3 regions of the Vibrio sp. AK197 genome follow, and region 3 is predicted to be linked to each of the others. Evidence: predicted binding sites of a transcription regulator. Region 3 holds the regulator's gene; each other region holds the start of a gene.
The links. Region 3 encodes MetJ, which represses methionine synthesis genes. Its sites were predicted from a motif close to TTAGACNTNTANANGTCTAA; they were not measured.
Positions count from the first base shown of each region.

Region 1: a site for MetJ is predicted at 1,627-1,646, ahead of metN (methionine ABC transporter ATP-binding protein MetN). Genes of this name have one in related genera too.
Region 2: a site for MetJ is predicted at 2,970-2,989, ahead of metE (5-methyltetrahydropteroyltriglutamate--homocysteine S-methyltransferase). Genes of this name have one in related genera too.

Region 1 covers NZ_CP096430.1:2,317,742-2,324,597, forward strand. The annotation lists gene M1D72_RS17795 (alpha,alpha-trehalose-phosphate synthase (UDP-forming)) at 1-491, shown strand, start outside; gene M1D72_RS17800 (MliC family protein) at 571-912, opposite strand; gene gmhB (D-glycero-beta-D-manno-heptose 1,7-bisphosphate 7-phosphatase) at 971-1,522, opposite strand; gene metN (methionine ABC transporter ATP-binding protein MetN) at 1,754-2,788, shown strand; gene M1D72_RS17815 (methionine ABC transporter permease) at 2,778-3,455, shown strand; gene M1D72_RS17820 (MetQ/NlpA family lipoprotein) at 3,509-4,318, shown strand; gene M1D72_RS17825 (Zn-ribbon-containing protein) at 4,385-5,161, opposite strand; gene syd (SecY-interacting protein) at 5,164-5,709, opposite strand; gene queF (NADPH-dependent 7-cyano-7-deazaguanine reductase QueF) at 5,818-6,663, shown strand; gene M1D72_RS17840 (tetratricopeptide repeat protein) at 6,674-6,856, shown strand, end outside.
Region 2 covers NZ_CP096430.1:1,894,767-1,901,622, reverse strand. The annotation lists gene M1D72_RS15945 (YgiQ family radical SAM protein) at 1-663, opposite strand, end outside; gene M1D72_RS15940 (hypothetical protein) at 863-1,543, shown strand; gene M1D72_RS15935 (DUF4250 domain-containing protein) at 1,615-1,815, shown strand; gene metR (HTH-type transcriptional regulator MetR) at 1,843-2,754, opposite strand; gene metE (5-methyltetrahydropteroyltriglutamate--homocysteine S-methyltransferase) at 3,020-5,305, shown strand; gene M1D72_RS15920 (GspS/AspS pilotin family protein) at 5,343-5,747, opposite strand; gene M1D72_RS15915 (YciI family protein) at 5,749-6,045, opposite strand; gene yciA (acyl-CoA thioester hydrolase YciA) at 6,151-6,552, opposite strand; gene M1D72_RS15905 (septation protein A) at 6,640-6,856, opposite strand, start outside.
Region 3 covers NZ_CP096430.1:2,950,779-2,957,634, reverse strand. The annotation lists gene M1D72_RS20835 (bifunctional aspartate kinase/homoserine dehydrogenase II) at 1-1,264, opposite strand, end outside; gene M1D72_RS20830 (O-succinylhomoserine (thiol)-lyase) at 1,277-2,431, opposite strand; gene metJ (met regulon transcriptional regulator MetJ) at 2,682-3,002, shown strand; gene M1D72_RS20820 (malic enzyme-like NAD(P)-binding protein) at 3,182-4,456, opposite strand; gene rpmE (50S ribosomal protein L31) at 4,695-4,910, opposite strand; gene priA (primosomal protein N') at 5,215-6,856, shown strand, end outside.

The sequences.
Region 1 (6,856 bases), 630 kb from region 3:
TAAAAGCGTACTCAGAATTAGCTCAGCGTATTGACCAAGTCGCAGGCCACGTTAACGGTACGTACGCAGACTTCGACTGGACACCTCTAAGATATATAAACCGCGGTTTTCGTCGACGTACTATTCTCGCTTTATATAACTTGGCTCATGTCGGCTTTGTGACGCCATTACGCGATGGGATGAATCTTGTCGCCAAAGAATATGTGGCTTCGCAAGATCCCGAAGATCCAGGCGTTCTTGTTCTATCAGAAACCGCGGGCGCTGCGGCAGAGTTAACCGATGCGGTTATCGTTAATCCATACGATACTGAAACGGTTGCTAAACGCTTGGCCGAAGCGATACAAATGCCACAAGACGAACGTGTAGATCGCTGGCAAAAAATGATGGCCATTCTGCGTAAGAATGATATTCACGCTTGGCAGAAAAACTTCCGTTCCGACCTTAAGGCGCTGCCTCACCCGGCTCCAGAGCAATCACTCGTCGTCAGCTGATTCATTCCCAGCCCGCGTAAAACTACCGAACTCAGCCAGTCCTTGCCTTACAAAGACTGGCTTTTTACCGCATTAAATTCTAATTATCTACAGCGCAGTTTTTAAAGATTGTGCCTTTAAATTCCAATCGCGCTTCATTCCCTTTGGTAAAGAGCATGATCGGGTGATAGGTATCCGGCGTATCATTGGCTAAGATGTAGCGAGCCCCTGAGCCCGAGCGAATACGTTTTAACGGATAGACTTTCTCTGATAACCCTAATTCAGCGATGTGGCCATCCGGCGCATAGCCTACCGAGAAGCGTTCACCTGATTCACATCGATAAATCAGTGGAGCACCATAAGTATGCTGCTCGAAAGAGCTGCAGGCCGTTAAGTAAAAAGACACCAGTAACCCAATTACTAAAGAAGACTGTTTTCTCATTCCCACTCCTTAGCCGTTAGCAATAAAAAAGGTCGCTTTGCGACCTTTAAGTATAATGCTATTTGCTGAGATAACCGGGCACGTCAGCCAAACTGTTTAACACCGCATCGGCCAGTGCTTCTCCTTGCTCGGTTATGGGTTTACCGGTTTTGACCAAAATTTTCGTACCAACGTCTGCCGATGCTGCCGCCATAAGGTCTTCTGCTTTGTCCCCAACCATCACCGAGTTGGCCATATCGATTTTCAAAAAATCCCGAGCCGAAATGAACATGCCTGGTTTAGGTTTTCGGCAATCACACTCTTCTTTATATTTGCCTTGACCAAATTCAGGATGATGCGGGCAGTAGTAAATACCATCGAACTCAACGCCATTATCAACGAAGTTCCAGTCCATCCATTGGGTTAATGACAAGAAACGGTCTTCGCTAAACTTACCGCGCGCAATTCCTGACTGATTGGTGACTAACACCAACTGATAGCCCATTTGCTTAAGCTGTTTACACGCTTCAAATACCCCTTCGATAAATTCGAAGTCGTGTTCATCATGGACGTATCCGTGGTCAACATTAATCACGCCGTCACGGTCTAAAAACACTGCTGGTTTAGCCAAAACTTACTTCTCTTTCTTAACTCAAAATGGTTGTTAGGAATTATTGCACGCTTTATTTCTTTCATCACTATCTAATTCCGAAAAGACAGTGCATTCTGCTGCATTTAGCCGTCTAGACGTCAAAATATCTATTGACTTGAATCCTTGAAACCCCTAGCATCTGCTAACAAATGAGATTTAGCTCAAAATATTCTACTGAATTCCCTGTACAACGAATGAACAGGTTGTTAAATGATTGAAATTAATCAAGTAAACAAAGTCTTTTACCAAGGCCACAAAGAAATTCACGCATTACGAGACATCAACTTGAAAATCACTCAAGGAACGATTTTCGGTGTCATCGGTTCATCAGGTGCAGGGAAGAGTACACTGATCCGCTGTGTGAACATGCTAGAAGCGCCAACCACTGGCGATATTATCGTCGACGGTGTGAACCTGACAACACTATCAAAACGTGAGTTGAGTGAAGCTCGTCGTAACATCGGGATGATCTTTCAGCATTTTAATTTGCTGTCGTCACGCACTGTGTTTGAAAACGTTGCTTTACCCTTAGAGCTCGCCGGTAAAGAGAGTTCGCACATTGAAACCAAAGTGGCAGAGCTGTTAGCCCTTGTTGGTCTTGCCGATAAACGCGATACCTATCCAGCCAACCTTAGTGGTGGACAGAAGCAACGTGTGGCCATTGCGCGAGCACTGGCATCTGATCCGAAAGTATTGTTGTGTGATGAGGCGACCAGCGCGCTTGACCCGGCAACAACCCATTCCATTTTGGAACTACTAAAAGAGATCAACCGCAAGCTGCACATCACTATTTTGCTGATCACGCATGAAATGGATGTCGTAAAAAGCATCTGTCATGAAGTCGCGATCATCGGTGATGGTGAATTGGTGGAAAAAGGCACAGTCGGTGAAATCTTCGCTCATCCTAAAACGGCTTTGGCGCATGAATTCATTCGTTCAACCTTGGACCTTTCAATTCCTGAAGACTACCAAGCTCGCCTGCATCAACAACCTGTTGAAGGGAGTCATCCGCTGGTTCGCTTAGAATTTACTGGTGCCACAGTAGATGCACCGCTTATGTCGCAGATAGCGCGCAAATTCAATATCGACGTCAGCATTCTGAGTTCTGACCTTGATTACGCTGGCGGCGTTAAGTTCGGCATGATGGTGGCAGAGCTGTATGGTGCAGAACAAGATGGCAATAGCGCTCTGGTTTTCCTAGATGAACATAACGTAAAAGTAGAGGTATTAGGTTATGTCCTTTAATGACATTGCAACATGGATGGATTTGAACTCTAAGCTGCTTCTTACTGCAACTTGGGAAACCCTATATATGGTCGCCGTTTCTGGCCTCGTGGGCTTTGCGTTAGGGATTCCTCTCGGTGTTATTCTTCACACCACCAAGAAAGGCGGTTTGTTGGAAAACTCAAAACTCAATAACGTGCTTGGTGCCATTGTTAACATTGGCCGCTCCGTACCTTTCTTAGTGCTAATGGTTGCCATCATTCCAGTCACCAAAATGTTGGTTGGCACGTTTATTGGCACCACGGCGGCCATTGTTCCCCTCACCATCGGCGCCATCCCGTTTGTTGCCCGCTTGATTGAAGGTGCACTGCTAGAAGTGCCTACGGGCTTGGTGGAAGCGGCACAATCTATGGGAGCGACTCCCATGCAAATTATTCGCAAAGTATTGCTGCCAGAAGCGATGCCGACCATTATTAATAGCGTAACCATCACACTTGTTACCTTAGTCAGCTATTCCGCAATGGCGGGGACGGTCGGGGGCGGTGGCCTTGGCGACGTGGCGATACGCTATGGCTTCCATCGCTACGATGTCGTGATTATGGCCGTGACCGTAGTCATGCTTATCGTACTGGTTCAAATTATTCAATCTATCGGTGATGCCATTGTTCGCCGTGTCGATCATCGATAATCAAAGCTATATAACAACAATATATTTTATTTAAAGTTTAACAGGAGATAGTCATGAAATTTTCACTCAAGGGTTTTCTAGCCATTGCTGCTACTGCATCTGCGTTAGTCCTTACAGGCTGTGGCGACGATGCCCAAGACAACAGCAAAATCAAAGTCGGTGTCATGGCGGGTGCAGAAGCACAAGTTGCCGAAGTTGCAGCAAAAGTTGCTAAAGAGAAATACGACCTTGACGTTGAGTTGGTGACTTTTACTGACTATGTAACACCAAACGCAGCACTAGACGACGGCTCTGTCGACGTCAACGCTTTCCAACATAAGCCTTACCTTGACCAGCAAATCGCTGACCGTGGTTACAAATTGGCTGTCGCAGGTAACAGCTTTGTGTACCCAATCGCGGGCTACTCTAAGCAAGTAAAATCGGTTGACGAGATTCAAGACGGTGCACGTATTGCTGTGCCAAATGATCCAACCAACCTAGGCCGTTCATTGCTGTTACTAGAACAACAAGGTCTAATCACACTGCGTGATGACGCGGGCTTACAAGCAACCGTACGAGATATCGTCGAAAATCCAAAGAATATCTCAATTGTTGAGTTGGATGCCGCACAGCTTCCGCGCTCTCTAGACGATGTAACTTTGTCTATCATTAATACCACTTACGCAAGTTCTATCAACCTAACACCAGAGAAAGACGGTGTGTTTGTTGAAGATAAAGAGTCACCATACGTAAACCTTATCGTTGCTCGTGAAGACAACGTTAATAATGAAAACGTGAAGAACTTTGTGAAAGCTTACCAAACTGAAGATGTTTACCAAGCAGCATCAGACATCTTTAACGGCGGTGCGGTTAAAGGCTGGTAATCTCTACGCAGATTTCAGCAGTGATAAAAAGGCCCCTACCTAGGGGCCTTTTTTGTTGTTCACGATTTACTTCAAATGATCCCAAGAGATGTTGGACACGATTCGGCAACTCTCACACTTAAAATGAAAGATATCATGCAATGGTTCATCCAGACGCCAATCGCCTCCGCATTTCGGGCAAGGGCGCGCTTGTTCGTCCGACAAACTACTGCCTCCAACTCGATACTGATAGTAGTAGGTAGGAATCTGCGTTAGATATTCGATTCGTCCACGTAAATCCCAGCCACGACGAAAGAGTACACTGTCTGCATCACAGATTTCATGCAGCGCTGCATGCTCTGCTCGGCAGCCTCCCGCCATCTGCAATTCATCGCAAGCTTGCCATTCTGTTTGCCACTTAATAACTGCTTTGTGGTCACCATTAAAGGTCGGCGGGTTGCGATACAAAGGGATCGGCAGTAAGGAATCACCACTGCGTAACGGCGAACAGGTGTGCACATAGGTGGTATACAGAATCTGCCAACTAGGTGCTTGTGGTTCAGCCGCTTGTTCTGAGTTCATATCACGGCCGAGCAATCGCATCTTAGGCATTAACAGCGCCGCATCACTTAACCGAGATAAACATGTTTTAACAAATCCCGAATGATTCCTAGGATGCAAACTCTCTTCTTCCGGACATACCACACGTACAAAGAATTCCCCCTCGCCCATCACGATGGGAAACTCTCGCCCTAAAACCTGACCGTTATAACGTAGTGCGTCCATCAGGCCATTGATGGCTTTGTCGACGGCATTTATCGTGGTGTTATCAAAACACTCAAACTGTAATTCAACGACGTACATGGTTACACCATCGGTTGGAGTTGTTCGAGAAACTCAGCGAGATTATTCGCCAAATGTACACGTTTTTTTGTACCTAAGGTTTCCAGAATCACTTCACCGCTTAAGTTACAGATAGACACGACATCTAAGTCAGCATCTGTAGCCGCAATAAACACCGTTGGCTTGAGTTTCAAACGGCGCTGCATCACCAAGTGGCCAAGAACATTTTCTTGTAGGCGTTCAAAATCATCGTCACTCCACACTTGAAGTATTGTTAATTCATGGTGCTCAAAACGTGCGGGCATATCAGCACTGTATTGCGCGCCGTAAAAGGTTTTAATATCGTCATGCAGGGTTAACTCAATACCGCGTTCAATATTCGCTAAGTCATTGGCCTGCTCACGAGGTGTCGCTTGCCACTCCACACCGTTGCTAAGCTTTTGCACTACACAGGGGGATGGCAGTTCAGCCAACTCTTCACTAATAGGAAGGCTTTGATGAATTTGTTGATAAGATTGCTGATAACGCTGGCTAAACGAAAATAATGCTTGCAAGGCACTGTTGGCCATAACACACTCCAACTTGATGAGTTTGCGTAGCGCCATGATTTGAGCTAATGACAGCCACGTCGGTATTGCGTAAAATTCTCGGTATTCTAATCGAAAACAATACAAATTATGAGTAAATATTCTGGTGCGAAAGAGCTCGCAGGCCTTACTTTAGGACAAAAAACCGACTATGCCTCTGAGTACGATCCTTCACTACTGCAACCCGTGCCACGCAGTTTAAATCGCGATGACTTGGATCTTGGTGAATCACTACCGTTTAAAGGCTGCGATATTTGGACCTTATATGAGCTGTCTTGGCTTAACCAGCATGGTCTTCCACAAGTTGCTGTCGGCGAAGTGACCATTCCTGCCACCAGTGCTCATTTGATTGAGTCTAAGTCGTTTAAGCTCTACCTCAATAGCTTTAATCAAACACGATTTGATGACTGGCAACAGGTTGAAAAAACACTCACTGACGATCTCTCTGTGTGTGCTGGCGAGCCGGTGAAGGTGGTCTTAAATCGTGTTCAACACTACACTCAGCAACCTATCGTCACCATGCAAGGTGAATGCATTGACGAGCAAGATATCGAGATCGCTGATTATCAGTTCAATTCGGCCTACTTAGAAAACGCCACCAGCGATCAGCAGGTCACTGAGAGCCTACATAGCCACTTGCTAAAATCGAACTGCCTGATCACCAATCAACCGGATTGGGGCAGCGTTGAAATTCAATATCAAGGCCGCAAAATTAATCGTGAAGCTTTACTGCGTTACATTGTTTCCTTTCGTGAGCATAATGAGTTCCATGAACAATGTGTCGAGCGTATTTTTACTGACATTATGAAATACTGTCAGCCAACCTCTCTCACCGTGTATGCACGCTATACACGACGTGGCGGTCTCGATATCAACCCATACCGCTCGACTCAACAGGCGAAGCCTTTACACAATCAACGCATGGCGCGTCAATAAGGATTTTTACATGCTACCTTTTCGCTGGATATTCATCATCCTGTGGTGTGCGTTAAGTGTTACTCACGCTGCGCGAGCAGCTATTCTTTATTCGTCTCCCGTCCTCAACGAAGCTGCGGGGCTGCTGGATATCGTTCCGGAACAATCTAAACAGTTAGCGAGTAGTTACTTAACCCAGCGAACCTTAACCGCA
Region 2 (6,856 bases), 1.1 Mb from region 3:
GTTGACAGCGGTGCCGCGAATATCGGTCATAGTCGCAATGGATTCCCCATTGGCTAAGCGATGAGCGACATCAACTAAGGCTCGTTCTGCATTACCAAATAGCAAAATATCGGCTTTGGCATCAAACAATACTGAGCGACGAACCTTGTCTGACCAATAGTCATAGTGCGCGAGACGGCGCAGACTGGCCTCAATGCCACCGAGGACTATGGGCACCTCTTTATACGCTTCTCGACAACGCTGTGAATAGACCAATGTCGCGCGGTCAGGGCGTTTCCCTCCTTCATTGTTCGGGGTATAGGCATCATCATGGCGTAATTTTTTATCCGCGGTGTAGCGGTTAATCATCGAATCCATATTACCAGCTGTAATACCGAAAAAGAGGTTGGGTTTACCCAAACCCATGAAGGCTTCTTTATTTTGCCATTCAGGTTGGGCAAGGATGCCAACACGAAATCCTTGCGCTTCGAGCAGACGTCCAATGATCGCCATACCGAAACTTGGGTGATCGACATACGCATCGCCCGTCACAATGATGATGTCACAGCTATCCCAGCCTAGGGCATCCATCTCTTGACGAGTCGTCGGCAAAAATGGAGATGAGCCATAGCAAGCGGCCCAGTATGGGGTATATTGGTTAATCGGTGTGATATCACTGTGCATAAATTGACCTCAGATTTCGCGAGCGCGAATTATAGCGACTTGCTAACCGAGTATCTAGCGCTATATGTCCGTACAGTTTAGAAGGTCAAGACAAAAGCAAACGGTTCATTTATGAACCAATGGGATTTTATTTTCAACGCTAGAGTTCTTGTCCCAGTCTGTTATCATCCGCTGCAATTGATAACGATGTATAGATATTATGGTTCAACAACTTCTGTTTCTGTGCGCGCCAATGCTTTTAGGTGCTCAACTTATTCTGACTTTGGTGTTAGTCAAAGGCGATATTTGTCCTGGTCAGCGAGGGCGCATTCATAAATTAATGCCAACATTGGCGATTTTATGGCTTGCGGTGGCATCGCTTAAAATGCAGGCGATCATGGTCACTTTTGCCATTGGTTATTTTTATACTCAGGTTCAGACTAAAAAAACGCGTAACCAAGGGCCTTTGTGGGCGTTGTATTTGGCGAATGGCTTGGCGTTAGCGTTTGTTGGTATTCAAGTCTTTATGCAGCCCGATACGTCATCGAGTATCCATCTATTGTTGCAAGTGGTTCTACTTGGGGCGGCGTTTGCGCATTTGTTGCTGGTTATTGCTCGCACACGGCTGCAAGCGTTTCATCGTATTTTGCCGTTTTGTGGTGTGGTGGCTGCGATGTTCACGGCTCTCAGCGTACTGGCAAAAGCCTATGGATTAGCTCCGCAAGTAGTTGATAGCGCGACACAATCAATTTTGTTTGGCTTATCTTTGATGATTTCCGCCATCGTCGTGTGGTGCTGGCACATTTTTACTGAGAAAGCCATAGGTCGTGTTCAGCTATTGATTAGCTTGGCGATGTTGGTGGCTTCTGGCTTATTTCATCAAGGATTATTCGTTCTTTAGGTTTCGTCTCAGCAAAAACAATGAATTCGCGCTACCCTTTTCTATGAGTCGAAGTAGAAAGGAGTGTAGTGATGGATTTAAGTAACATTAGCCAGTTTGATAGCGTCATTTTGCTCGGCATCGTCAATGAAAAATTGCGCCTAGAATGTGATAGTTTTGATGAGTTGGTGACGGTCTACGATATGGATGTAGAAACCGTCACTGTCAAATTAGATAGTTTAGGCTACCAATATGATCCGTTGACCAATCAATTTAAGTCAGCGATGCGGTAACGTTAACCTTCCCACCATAAAATATTTTTAAGCCATCTTGATACCATCAAGGTGGCTTTTGCTTTGTTGGCGCGCGGTAGAGAAAAAGGCTTGTAGGTAGCGCTTGTTACGATCGCTGTTGCGCACTGCTGCAAATAAGCGGCGCCATAAGCCATCACCGAGCGGTATGCTGGTGATCAATCCTTGGCGAGAAAACTCACTGATTGCCCAGTTTGGTAATGCGGCTACGCCGAGTCCTGCCGAGACCATTTGTACCAGCATCAGAGTATTATCCGCTTGTTTCCATTTCATCGGCTCCACCCCAGCGGGTTGTAAAAAATGCTTCACGACATCCAAACGCTGCTTTTGGACAGGGTAGGAGAGCATAGTCTGCTCACGTAAATCTATTGGTTCGATACGCTCGAGCTGTGCAAGCGGATGATTGGTGGCGGTGACCAAACGCATCTCAAAGTCAAACAGTGGCTCGTAATGGACTTCAGAGCGTGGCTGAATGTCTGAGGTAATGACTAAGTCCAACTCGCCATTCATCAACGCAGGCAGGGGCTCGAAACCAAAGCCCGAAGAAAAATCAAGGGTCACGCTTGGCCAGGCAATTTGGTACTCCTTCAAAGCGGGCATTAACCACTGAAAACAAGAGTGACACTCAATCGCCATGTGAAGACGTCCATTGACATCTTCTTTCAGACTGGCCAGTTCATTTTCGGCTTTTGCAAGCCGTGGCAATATGTCATTGGCAAGTTGTAATAAAATCTCACCTTCCGAAGTAAACTTTACGGGGCGTGTTTTACGCAAAAATAACTGCCCACCGATACGTGCTTCGAGATCCTTGATTTGATGGGAGAGGGCCGATTGAGTCAAGTGCAGTGCTGTCGCGGTGGCGGTAAGTGACCCCGTATCGCGCAAAGAAGCTAGGGTTTTCAAATGCTTCAATTCAATCATGAAATCCTCTCATGGTAATAATATCAAGATGATGAATATTAACTTACGCGCTTTGTTGGTTTTTGTAAACGTCTAGACGTCTGTTTGTTGTTTTTGTTATTGGCTTTTGCCCTATTTAAATTAATCCGCTGCAATAAGCTGTGCGGTGTATGAAGTTTGTTCATAAACAAGTTGAATAAAAGCGTCTTGAGTTATTTGGCCGTGAATTGGATAGTTTAGACGTCCAGACTTCTTAAATAATCAAATTCAATTACGGAAAATAGCCATGACTACAACACATATTTTGGGATACCCACGCATTGGTGAACAACGTCAACTCAAATTCGCACTTGAAAAATACTGGCGCGGTGAAATTGAACAATCGGAATTATTGGCGACGGGCAGCGAGCTGCGTCATCAAAACTGGCTAACACAAAAGGACGCTAACCTAAGCTTTGTCACAGTGGGTGATTTTGCTTGGTACGATCATGTGTTAAATACCTCGTTACTCCTTGGACATATTCCCAAACGCCATCAAGGCCATTCAACCGATTTAGATACGCTGTTTCGCATCGCTCGCGGGCAATCTCGTTCAGACTGTGGTTGCGGCGCTGCTGCTTCGGATATGACGAAATGGTTTAATACCAATTATCATTATTTGGTGCCTGAATTTAGCGCGGACGATCATTTTGAGCTGACTTGGACTCAGCTTTTTGATGAAGTGGCAGAAGCGCAGCAGGCTGGGCATCACGTCAAGCCTGTCGTGCTTGGTCCCGTCAGTTACCTGTATTTGGGGAAAGAGACCAACGAGAGCTTTGACCGTCTTTCTCTGCTGCCTCAATTATTAACGGTTTATCAGCAAGTTCTCAGCAAACTAGCCGAACTGGGTGTTGACTGGGTACAAATTGATGAGCCAGTGTTAGCGCTTGACTTACCGCCTGCGTGGCTGGCAGCGTTTGACTCCGCTTACCAAGCTTTGAAAGGCCGTACCAAGTTATTGCTAACCACCTACTTTGATTCCATTGTAGCCAACATTGATGTCATTACTGAGCTCGCGGTTGATGGCCTACATATCGATTTGTGCGCTGCTGATAAGCAACTTCCGCTAGTGGTTGAAAAACTTCCGGAAGCTTGGGTGCTTTCTGTCGGTGCGATTAATGGGCGCAACGTTTGGCGCGCAAACTTAGCGGCAAAACTCGCAACGTTGACGCCATTGAAGCAGCAACTCGGTGAGCGCTTATGGATTGCGAGTTCATGCTCTTTACTTCATAGTCCGGTGAACCTTGAATTGGAAACTGAGTTAAGCGAAGAGACACGCAGTTGGTTTGCCTTTGCTAAGCAGAAAGTTCAAGAAGTGAATCTGCTAGCACGTGGCTTAGAGGGAGACGAGTCCGCCATTGCGCAGTGTGAGGCATATAGTCAACCAATCATTGCGCGTCAAAAGGCTGATCACGTGCATAAACCTCAGGTACAAAAGCGAGTCAATAGCATTACCCAAGCCTTGTCTAAGCGCAGTCTTCCCTATGCTGAGCGCGCTAAGCATCAATCACGAGTGCTTGATTTACCATTATTTCCAACCACGACAATCGGTTCTTTTCCACAAACGCAGGATATTCGTTTTCAGCGCAGCGCTTATCGCAAAGGAACGCTGCCAGAAGCGGAGTATGTTGAAGTGATCAAACAACATATTAAAGATGCCGTGCAGCGCCAAGAAGCGCTCGATCTTGACGTGTTGGTACACGGGGAAGCTGAGCGTAATGATATGGTTGAGTACTTTGCCGAGCACTTGTCGGGTTTTCAAACCACACAATTTGGTTGGGTTCAGAGTTATGGTTCACGTTGCGTGAAGCCTGCGATTGTGGTGGCCGATATTGAGCGAGAGCAAGCGATGACGGTCGAGTGGACACGCTATGCCCAGTCACTCACGAGTAAGAAAATGAAAGGTATGCTCACTGGGCCGGTCACAATACTGTGCTGGACGTTTCCGCGTGAGGACATCTCTCGTCAAGCCATTGCAGAGCAGCTGGCGCTCGCCTTACGTGATGAAGTCGCCGATCTTCAGCAGGCAGGGATTCACATTATTCAAATTGATGAGCCTGCGATTCGTGAAGGTTTGCCACTAAAACAAGCGGAGCACAAAGCCTATCTCGATTGGGCAGTGAATGCATTTCGGATCGCTGCAGGTAGCGCAGAGCCACAAACGCAAATCCACACCCATATGTGTTACAGTGAATTCAATGAAATTATTGACTCTGTTGCTGCGTTGGACGCCGATGTAATTACCATCGAAACCTCTCGGTCTAACATGGAATTGCTTCGTGCATTTGAAGCTTTTAATTACCCTAATGAAATCGGCCCAGGCGTTTATGATATTCACTCACCCAACATTCCGTCTGTTGAGTGGATTGAAAGTCTGCTTGAAAAAGCGGCGGACTTAATTCCACTTGAGCGTTTATGGGTTAACCCAGATTGCGGTTTAAAAACGCGAAACTGGCAGGAGACAGAAGCATCATTGACCAATCTGGTACTGGCGGCCAAATTGCTGCGTAAGAAATACGCTAAAGCGGCGTAAAATAAAAATAACAAAGCCCCTGATGGGGCTTTGTTATTTATGGATTGACGGCATCACAGGTGTCGTCGGTAATAAGTTGGTCAATCATCAACTGACCACGACTATTACGCATTTTAATGCGATAACTGACGCCAACTTCCAAATTATTTTTGATGTCTTTATTGGTGCAGTAGGTGTTAATGCTGGTTCTTAGCACTTGCTGGATCGGTTTGGCATTTTGGGCATCATCATTATAAACCATCATGATTTCAATCACCGAACCATTCGCATTAGCTCGTAAGATGGATAATGGGCCCACATCCATAGGCAGTTCAGAAGAGAGCATATTGGCACGGCTATTGGCAATCAGTTCTAATTGGCGTTGTTGCTCACGATTTGCAGAACACCCACTTAGGATTAAAACACCGAGTGCAAGCGCGACGAAGCGATAAGTACGTTTCATATTAAAATACTTTTTTATAAGGTTTCACGGTGACGTTTTGATACACGCCAGCAGCAACGTAAGGGTCGGCATCCGCCCACTGCTGAGCCTGTTCTAGTGAGGCAAAATCTGCAATCACAGTTGAGCCAGTAAAACCAGCTTCACCAGGGTTATCGGCATCGATGGCTGGCATTGGTCCCGCGGTTAAAAGTCGGCCTTCATCTTGCAACTCTTGTAAGCGAGCGAGATGTTTTTCTCTTACGCTCATACGCTTTTCTAAAGAGTTTTCAACGTCTTGTGAAAAAATTACATACCACATTATATTATTCCTTGTGAGCTCGGCTTAGGAGCGTTTGCATCAATCGCCTTTACTTTACCCAATATGCGGTTATTTTCACAGCCAATGGTGAAGTAAAGTGATAAATCAACGGTTTGTCTCAATAGGGCGAGGACGACCTTGGCTATCGATTGCCACATAGTTAAAGGTCGCTTCACAGACTTGGAAACGGTGGCCAACGCCATCTTCTTTTACTGGTTTAACCCAGACTTCTAAATTCATTTCCATCGATGTTCGTCCAATTCGGGTACATTCGCCATAACAGCACACAACGTCACCCACACGAACGGGCTTTTTGAAGGTAATACTCGAAACCGACACCGTTACAATTCTTCCACTTGATATCTCTTTGGCGAGTATGCCGCCTGCAAGGTCAAGCTGAGACATGATCCATCCTCCGAAAATATCGCCATTCGCGTTGGTATCCGCGGGCATTGCCAGGGTTCGAAGGATCATTTGTCCTTTTGGTGAGTTCATTTCTGGGTTCATAAAAATAGACATCCACTACAATAAAACAGCGACCCGAAGGCCGCTGAAAATCATTATTTTAATCAAACTGTTAAGTTTGGTTGGTGGTTATTCCACCTTGTTATCTTTGGGTAGATACTTATAAATGTACACGCCTGTAAGCAGAGTAAAAAGTAAAGTTGCTGCCAGCAATCCAAAGACTTTGAAGTTGACCCAAATATCTTGTGAAAGGTGAAAAGCCACGTAAACATTCAGTGCTGCGCAAAGCGCAAAAAACACCACCCATGCCCAGGTGATTTTATTCCAAACTTGGTTTGGCAACTCT
Region 3 (6,856 bases):
GCGCAGAGTCGGTCTCAGAAATAAATTCGACCGGGGCGTTTTTCAGTTGTTGATAGAAACCATAACAGTGATTTGGGTTTTTGGTGACTCCGGCCCCCACCGCGGCGACTAAACAATACCCTTCTTTAAGTTTGAGATCGGCTTCGGTTGCCATGTCTTGAAGAAAGCTCAGCGCGCCCGTGGCGATTTCCGCCGTGTATGCCAACTGAAGAACATGTTGGTCACTTTGTACTTCATAGGCTAAGGGTTGGAGCTGGGCTCGCTTCAAGGTCTCTAACACATTGGTTTGCAAGCGCTTAAAATCGTGACCTGAGGCGAAACTGAGCTCAATCAGTAGGACATCGTCCAGTGAGGTAATGATCTTTGCACCGCGACCCGAGGCGAGGACACGTTCAATACGAGTTGAGCCAGACTCCGGTTGATAGCTGCAGCGTAGGTGAAGATCCATCGCACTTTGCGCCACGGGCTGCAAGGTTCGGCTGTGTAATACTGGTGCGGCTAGCCTTGCTAATTCACTGGCTTCATCAAGGCGGATCAATGGCAATAAACACGCCTCAGAGACGATTCTTGGGTCAGCACTGAATACGCCAGCAACGTCACTCCAAATCGTGACTTGGCTGACTTGAGCCAATGCGCCAATTATGGTTGCCGAGTAATCTGAACCGTTGCGTCCAAGAAGTACCGTATGCCCTTGATCGTTTTGCGCCATGAAACCTGTTACCACGATGCGATGCCCAGAATGCTGCGCCAAAATCGCTTGTAATAGAGGGTATGAAGCACCTTGGTCAATTTCGGGTTGAGTGCCCGTTTGTGCCCGTAAGAAAGCCCGTGAGTCTTGAGAGACACTGTTCAGTTCAAGTTGTGTTAAAAGCGCAGCAAGCAAGCGCGCTGACCACGTTTCGCCATGACCGAGCACCGCCGCGCGCTGCTCTGCAGTAAGCGGCGCATTGAGTTCACCCAATGTGGTAAATTCATCTTGCAGCGCTGAGAGTAGCGGTGTTTGTGCATCTTCTTCTAATAGTTCACAGACCAAATCGGTCTGAAACTGGCGCAGCGCTTGCAAAACTTCATGGGCCACTCGGCCATCTTTATGCAGGGCGTCAGTAAACTCAATTAAGCGGTTGGTGGTTTTGCCCGCCGCCGAGACCACAATCAAGTCATCGGCATTTGAGTACTGCTTTAAAATGTTGGCTACACGGCGGTAGCATTCGGGGTCTGCTAGGCTGCTGCCACCGAATTTATGTAGTTGTCGAGGGTGAGTCATCACCACCTCTCCTTAAACGAGATTGAAAGCTTGGTCGAGATCGGCAATTAAGTCTTGTGCATCTTCAAGGCCAACTGAAAGTCGAAGCAGTTGATGTGAGACGCCAGCTTCCGCTAAAGCGGCTTCGCCCATAGCACGATGAGTCATGGTCGCCGGATGGCAAATCAGGCTTTCGACGCCACCAAGGGACTCGGCAAGTGAAAACAGTTTTAAGCCGGTTACAAAGGTTTGGAGCTGCTCATAACTGCCAGCAAACTCAAAGCTGAGCATCGAGCCAAATCCTGATTGCTGTTTTTTAGCGATCTCATGGCCTGGATGTTCAGGCAAGCTTGGATGAAAAATAGCGCCAACCAAAGGTTGGGTTTTGAGGTAATCAAGAATGCTCAATGAGCTCTCTTCATGCACACGCATTCTTGCGCCCAAGGTACGAATTCCGCGCAGTGTTAGGTAGCTATCAAATGGCGTGCCGGTTGCGCCAATGCAATTACCCCACCAAGCGAGTTGCTCAGCGTGCTCTTGCTGTTTAGCAATGACTACCCCACCAATCACATCAGAGTGACCATTAATAAATTTAGTGGTGGAGTGAATAACAAAGTCCGCACCGAGTTCTAAAGGCTTTTGGTACACCGGTGTCAAAAAGGTGTTGTCGACAGCAACCAGAGCGCCGACTTGTTTGGCTTTTTGGCACGTTTTTTCGATATCGACCACGCGTACCAAAGGGTTAGACGGGGTTTCTAGCAAAATCAGTTTTGGTTTTTTCGCAATCGCCGCATCAAAGGCGGCTTGGTCGGATTGGTCAACAAATTCGACCTTGAAATCACCTTTTTGTGAGCGGGTATTAAACAAGCGGTAAGTGCCGCCATAACAGTCATGGGGAGCAATAATCAGGTCATCAGGGCCAATAAAGGCTGATACCCATAAGTTCAGAGCAGAGGTGCCACAGTTGGTGACAACGGCTCCCTGACCGGATTCCAATTCGTAAAGCGCTTGTTCTAATAGCCCGCGGTTTGGGTTTCCTGAGCGCGTATAGTCATACTTAGGCACATCACCAAACGCAGGGAAACCATAGTTGGTTGATAGATAAATCGGTGGCACAACCGCGTGATGTTGTGTGTCAGATTCAATCCCAGTTCTTACCGCTATTGTGGCAGGTTTGTGAGTACTCATAAGATTTCCTTGCGAAGAGAATGACTTGTTAATTGGAATGCGCTATATATGGGGAGTGAATCGGTTATAGAGTGAACAAACTGCTCAAAAAACATCGATCCATTCATTTCCATTCCATACCCCGCCACTTTACTTTGCTAAAAATGAGACGTCAACACTTCTAGACGTCTATATGTCTTTGCTTATAGACTTAAAAGCCGCTAAAATTGTGGGTCTAAAACTAATTCCTAAACTTTTACGAAGGTGCGCAATGGCAGACTGGAATGGGGAATACATAAGCCCATATGCTGAACATGGCAAAAAGAGTGAGCAAGTAAAAAAAATTACCGTATCTATTCCATTGAAAGTATTGAAAGTTTTGACTGATGAGCGTACTCGTCGTCAAATCAACAACCTGCGTCATGCCACCAATAGTGAGCTGTTGTGTGAGGCGTTTCTGCATGCGTATACCGGGCAACCCCTGCCAACGGATGAAGATTTGCGCAAAGATCGCCCAGACGATATTCCTGCTGAAGTGAAAAGACTGATGACAGAAATGGGTATTGAGTTTGAATCTTACAATGATGAGTAAGTCTGCTGTAAGAAATAGTGCTACTTAGATTCCACTTTTCCAAATTGATAGCGCTGTGTTTACACAAAAAAAGGTTGGCATTTGCCAACCTTTTTTCTATCAAGAACCACATCTAAAGAGCCTCAATGCGCGCTTTGGGTTTTCACCGCTTTGCACTCGATTCAGGCCTCTCATGATGCTTAGTCTTGCATATAGTTTTCTGGCATATCGATACGCGCCACACCCGATTCAACCGCCGCTTCAGCAACGGCACGGGCCACTCGAGGGAGCAATCGCTTATCCATTGGTTTGGGAATAATGTATTCAGGACCAAACTGCAGTGATTCCACACCTGCGGCGTTAAGTACCTCGGCAGGAACGTCTTCTTTGGCGAGTTGGCGTATGGCTTCAACCGCCGCCAATTTCATTTGATCATTAATTTCGCTAGCACGCACATCCAGTGCGCCACGGAAAATAAATGGGAAACACAGAACGTTATTGACCTGGTTTGGGTAGTCACTGCGTCCGGTTCCCATAATCAAATCATTACGCACTTCGTGAGCAATCGATGGTTTGATTTCAGGATCAGGGTTAGAACACGCAAAGACCACTGGCTTATCTGCCATCAATTTTAGCGCGTCAGCAGAAAGAAGGTTTGGACCAGAAACACCAAGGAAAAGATCGGCGCCTTCAATCACATCTTCTAAGGTACGTTTATCGGTGTTGTTGGCAAACAACTGCTTGTATTCGTTAAGATCATCACGGCGAGTATGGATGACGCCTTTGCGGTCAAGCATGTAGATTTTTTCACGCATTGCGCCGCATTTAATTAGCAGTTCCATACAGGCGACTGCGGCCGCGCCAGCGCCTAGACACACGATGGTTGACTCTTCAAGTTTCTTACCCTGTAGCTCAATCGCATTAAGCATACCTGCGGCGGTGACGATGGCGGTACCATGTTGATCATCGTGAAAAACGGGCACATCACAACGTTCAATGAGGCGTTTTTCGATTTCAAAGCAGTCAGGGGCCTTGATATCTTCAAGGTTAATGCCGCCAAAGGTGTCCGCAATATTTGCAACGGTATCAACGAATTCGTCAATGGTGCGATGTTTTACTTCAATATCAATGGAATCCAACCCTGCGAATCGCTTGAATAACAGCGCTTTCCCTTCCATCACTGGTTTTGATGCCAGCGGTCCTAAATTCCCTAGACCTAAAATAGCGGTACCGTTTGAAATCACCGCTACCATGTTGCCCTTTGCTGTATAGCGATACACCGTGTCTGGATTTTGTGCGATTTCACGAACCGGTTCGGCAACGCCTGGGCTATATGCGAGAGCAAGATCAAGGGCTGAGTCAGCAGGTTTGGTTAACTCAACTGAAATTTTACCAGCGGTTGGTTTGGCATGGTAATCCAGGGCTTGTTGGCGAAATTGCTCTTCCGCAGAGAGCGTTTGGTTGTCATCAGACATATGTTTAGGTGCTCATTTGATGGGGGAAAGATAATTTTAATCTATGGTACCGAGGCTGCCTAGACACTAGGCTGACTTAGATCAGTCAAAATGACTAAATATCGAAGAGATAAGACCAGATAACGTTTTGTATCGGTATTATTTGAGGTTAGAGAGGTTGTAGCGGAAAGGTTAAATCAACAGGATCAAAAAAGGACGCCGTAGCGCCCTTTTTGTATCAATCAATAATCGAAATGGATTATTTGCTTGATAGGTTGCCGAAACGCTTGTTGAAGCGATCAACACGACCACCGGTATCAACGATACGTTGTTTACCAGTGTAGAATGGGTGACATTTGTCACACACGTCTAGGTGGATTTCTTCTTTACCAAGAGTTGAGTTGAACTCAAAAGTGTTACCGCAAGAACAGTTTGCTTTAACGGCTTTGTATTCTGGGTGGATACCAGTTTTCATGGGAGAACCTCAATTTAGGCCGTGTCGCCATCCGATTCAAAGCCGGACACCACACGTAGTTAATAATATAGAAATGACATACCGCTGAATCGAACTCGTCGAAGCAAGCCATATGGTCAAGGCGCAGTATAGTAATGTTTCCCTGAGCGTGAATCAATAGTTTTGCCTCAATTGATTGCTACTTTTTTCACCATGTTATTGTTGTTCATCGACAGTCACCGCAATCACCACGAAACTATCAACTCATGAAGTGATCGATTAAACTGGGTTTCGTCTTAGCAAACTGAGAGTTACCCGCTTATTTATGCAGCCTGCGATTGCGCGTGTCGCGCTTCCTGTTCCTCTAGATAAACTGTTTGATTATTTGATACCAAATGGTGCTTACCCGGTGGTTGGAGGGCGTGTGTCTGTCCCTTTTGGTCGTCAAACCTTGGTTGGTATTGTTATTGAGTTAACGGATCAGTCGAGTTTTGCTCGTGAGCAGCTTAAAGCATTGTACCAAGTTCTGGATCATCAGCCGCTATGGGCTGCGCCGCTCTATAAGCTATTAATGTGGTGCAGTCAGTATTATCAATATCCTCTTGGCGAAACGCTCAGTAATGCGATGCCGAGTGCTTTGCGTAAAGGTAAGCCAGCCGAGTGGGCAAAAGTCGTGGAGTGGCAGCTTACCGAAGCGGGTAAGAATCAATTAATGCAAGGGCTAGGGCGAGCAGTACAGCAGGCGAAAGTGATGAACATGTTGTCATCGGGATCGCTTTCTCAGCAAGCGTTTATCGATGCGGATGTGTCGAGTTCGGTGCTGAAAAACCTGAGAGAAAAAGGGTGGATTGTCAGCGTTGATAAAACGCCTCACCGCACCGCTTGGCCACAAGCGATTGAGGCCGAGGTTGATAAACCCAAGCTTAACCAAGAGCAAGCAGTTGCCATTGCGGCAGTGAATTCACGCCAAGAGTTCGGCTGTTACCTACTAGAAGGGGTGACCGGTTCTGGCAAAACAGAAGTGTATTTAAACCTGATTAAACCCGTGCTGGAACGAGGAGCTCAGGCATTAGTGTTAGTGCCGGAAATTGGCCTCACTCCCCAAACCATCAATCGGTTTAAAAAACGCTTTAATGTTCCAGTGGAAGTGGTTCACTCGGGACTGAATGATACGGAGCGTCTTAATGCTTGGCTTGCGGCAAAGGATCGCTCGGCTGGAATCATTATTGGAACGCGCTCTGCTTTGATGACCCCGTTTGCCAACTTGGGCATCATTATTGTCGATGAAGAGCATGATGGTTCCTACAAGCAGCAAGACAGCCTGCGTTATCATGCGCGAGATGTCGCGGTGATGCGCGCAAACCAAGAGAACATTCCGATAGTGTTGGGTTCGGCGACCCCGGCATTAGAGACACTGCATAACGCGCTAAGCGGTAAGTATCACCACTTAATTTTATCAAAGCGTGCGGGGAATGCGCTGCCAACAACCAATAAAGTATTGGATATTAAAGGGTTATATTTAGATAGTGGACTGTCTGCCCCTTTGATTGCTGAAATGCGTCGCCATTTAGCGGCTGGCAACCAAGTGATGTTGTTTTTGAATCGCCGTGGTTTTTCTCCTGCTCTTATGTGCCATGAATGTGGCTGGATTGCCGAATGCAAGCGCTGTGATGCTTATTACACCTATCATCAAAGTAGCAGCGAAATACGCTGCCATCATTGTGGTTCACAGCAGCCCGTCATCCATCAGTGTCAGGGATGTGGCTCGACACACCTTGTCACCGTCGGCGTAGGGACTGAGCAATTGGAAAACAAACTGGCAGAGCTGTTTCCTGAGTTTAAGGCGATTCGAATTGACCGAGACAGCACACGGCGCAAAGGCAGCTTGGAGTCGGCATTAGAAGCGATTCGTAAAGGGGAGTACCAAATTCTCATCGGTACGCAAATGCTGGCGAAAGGGCATCATT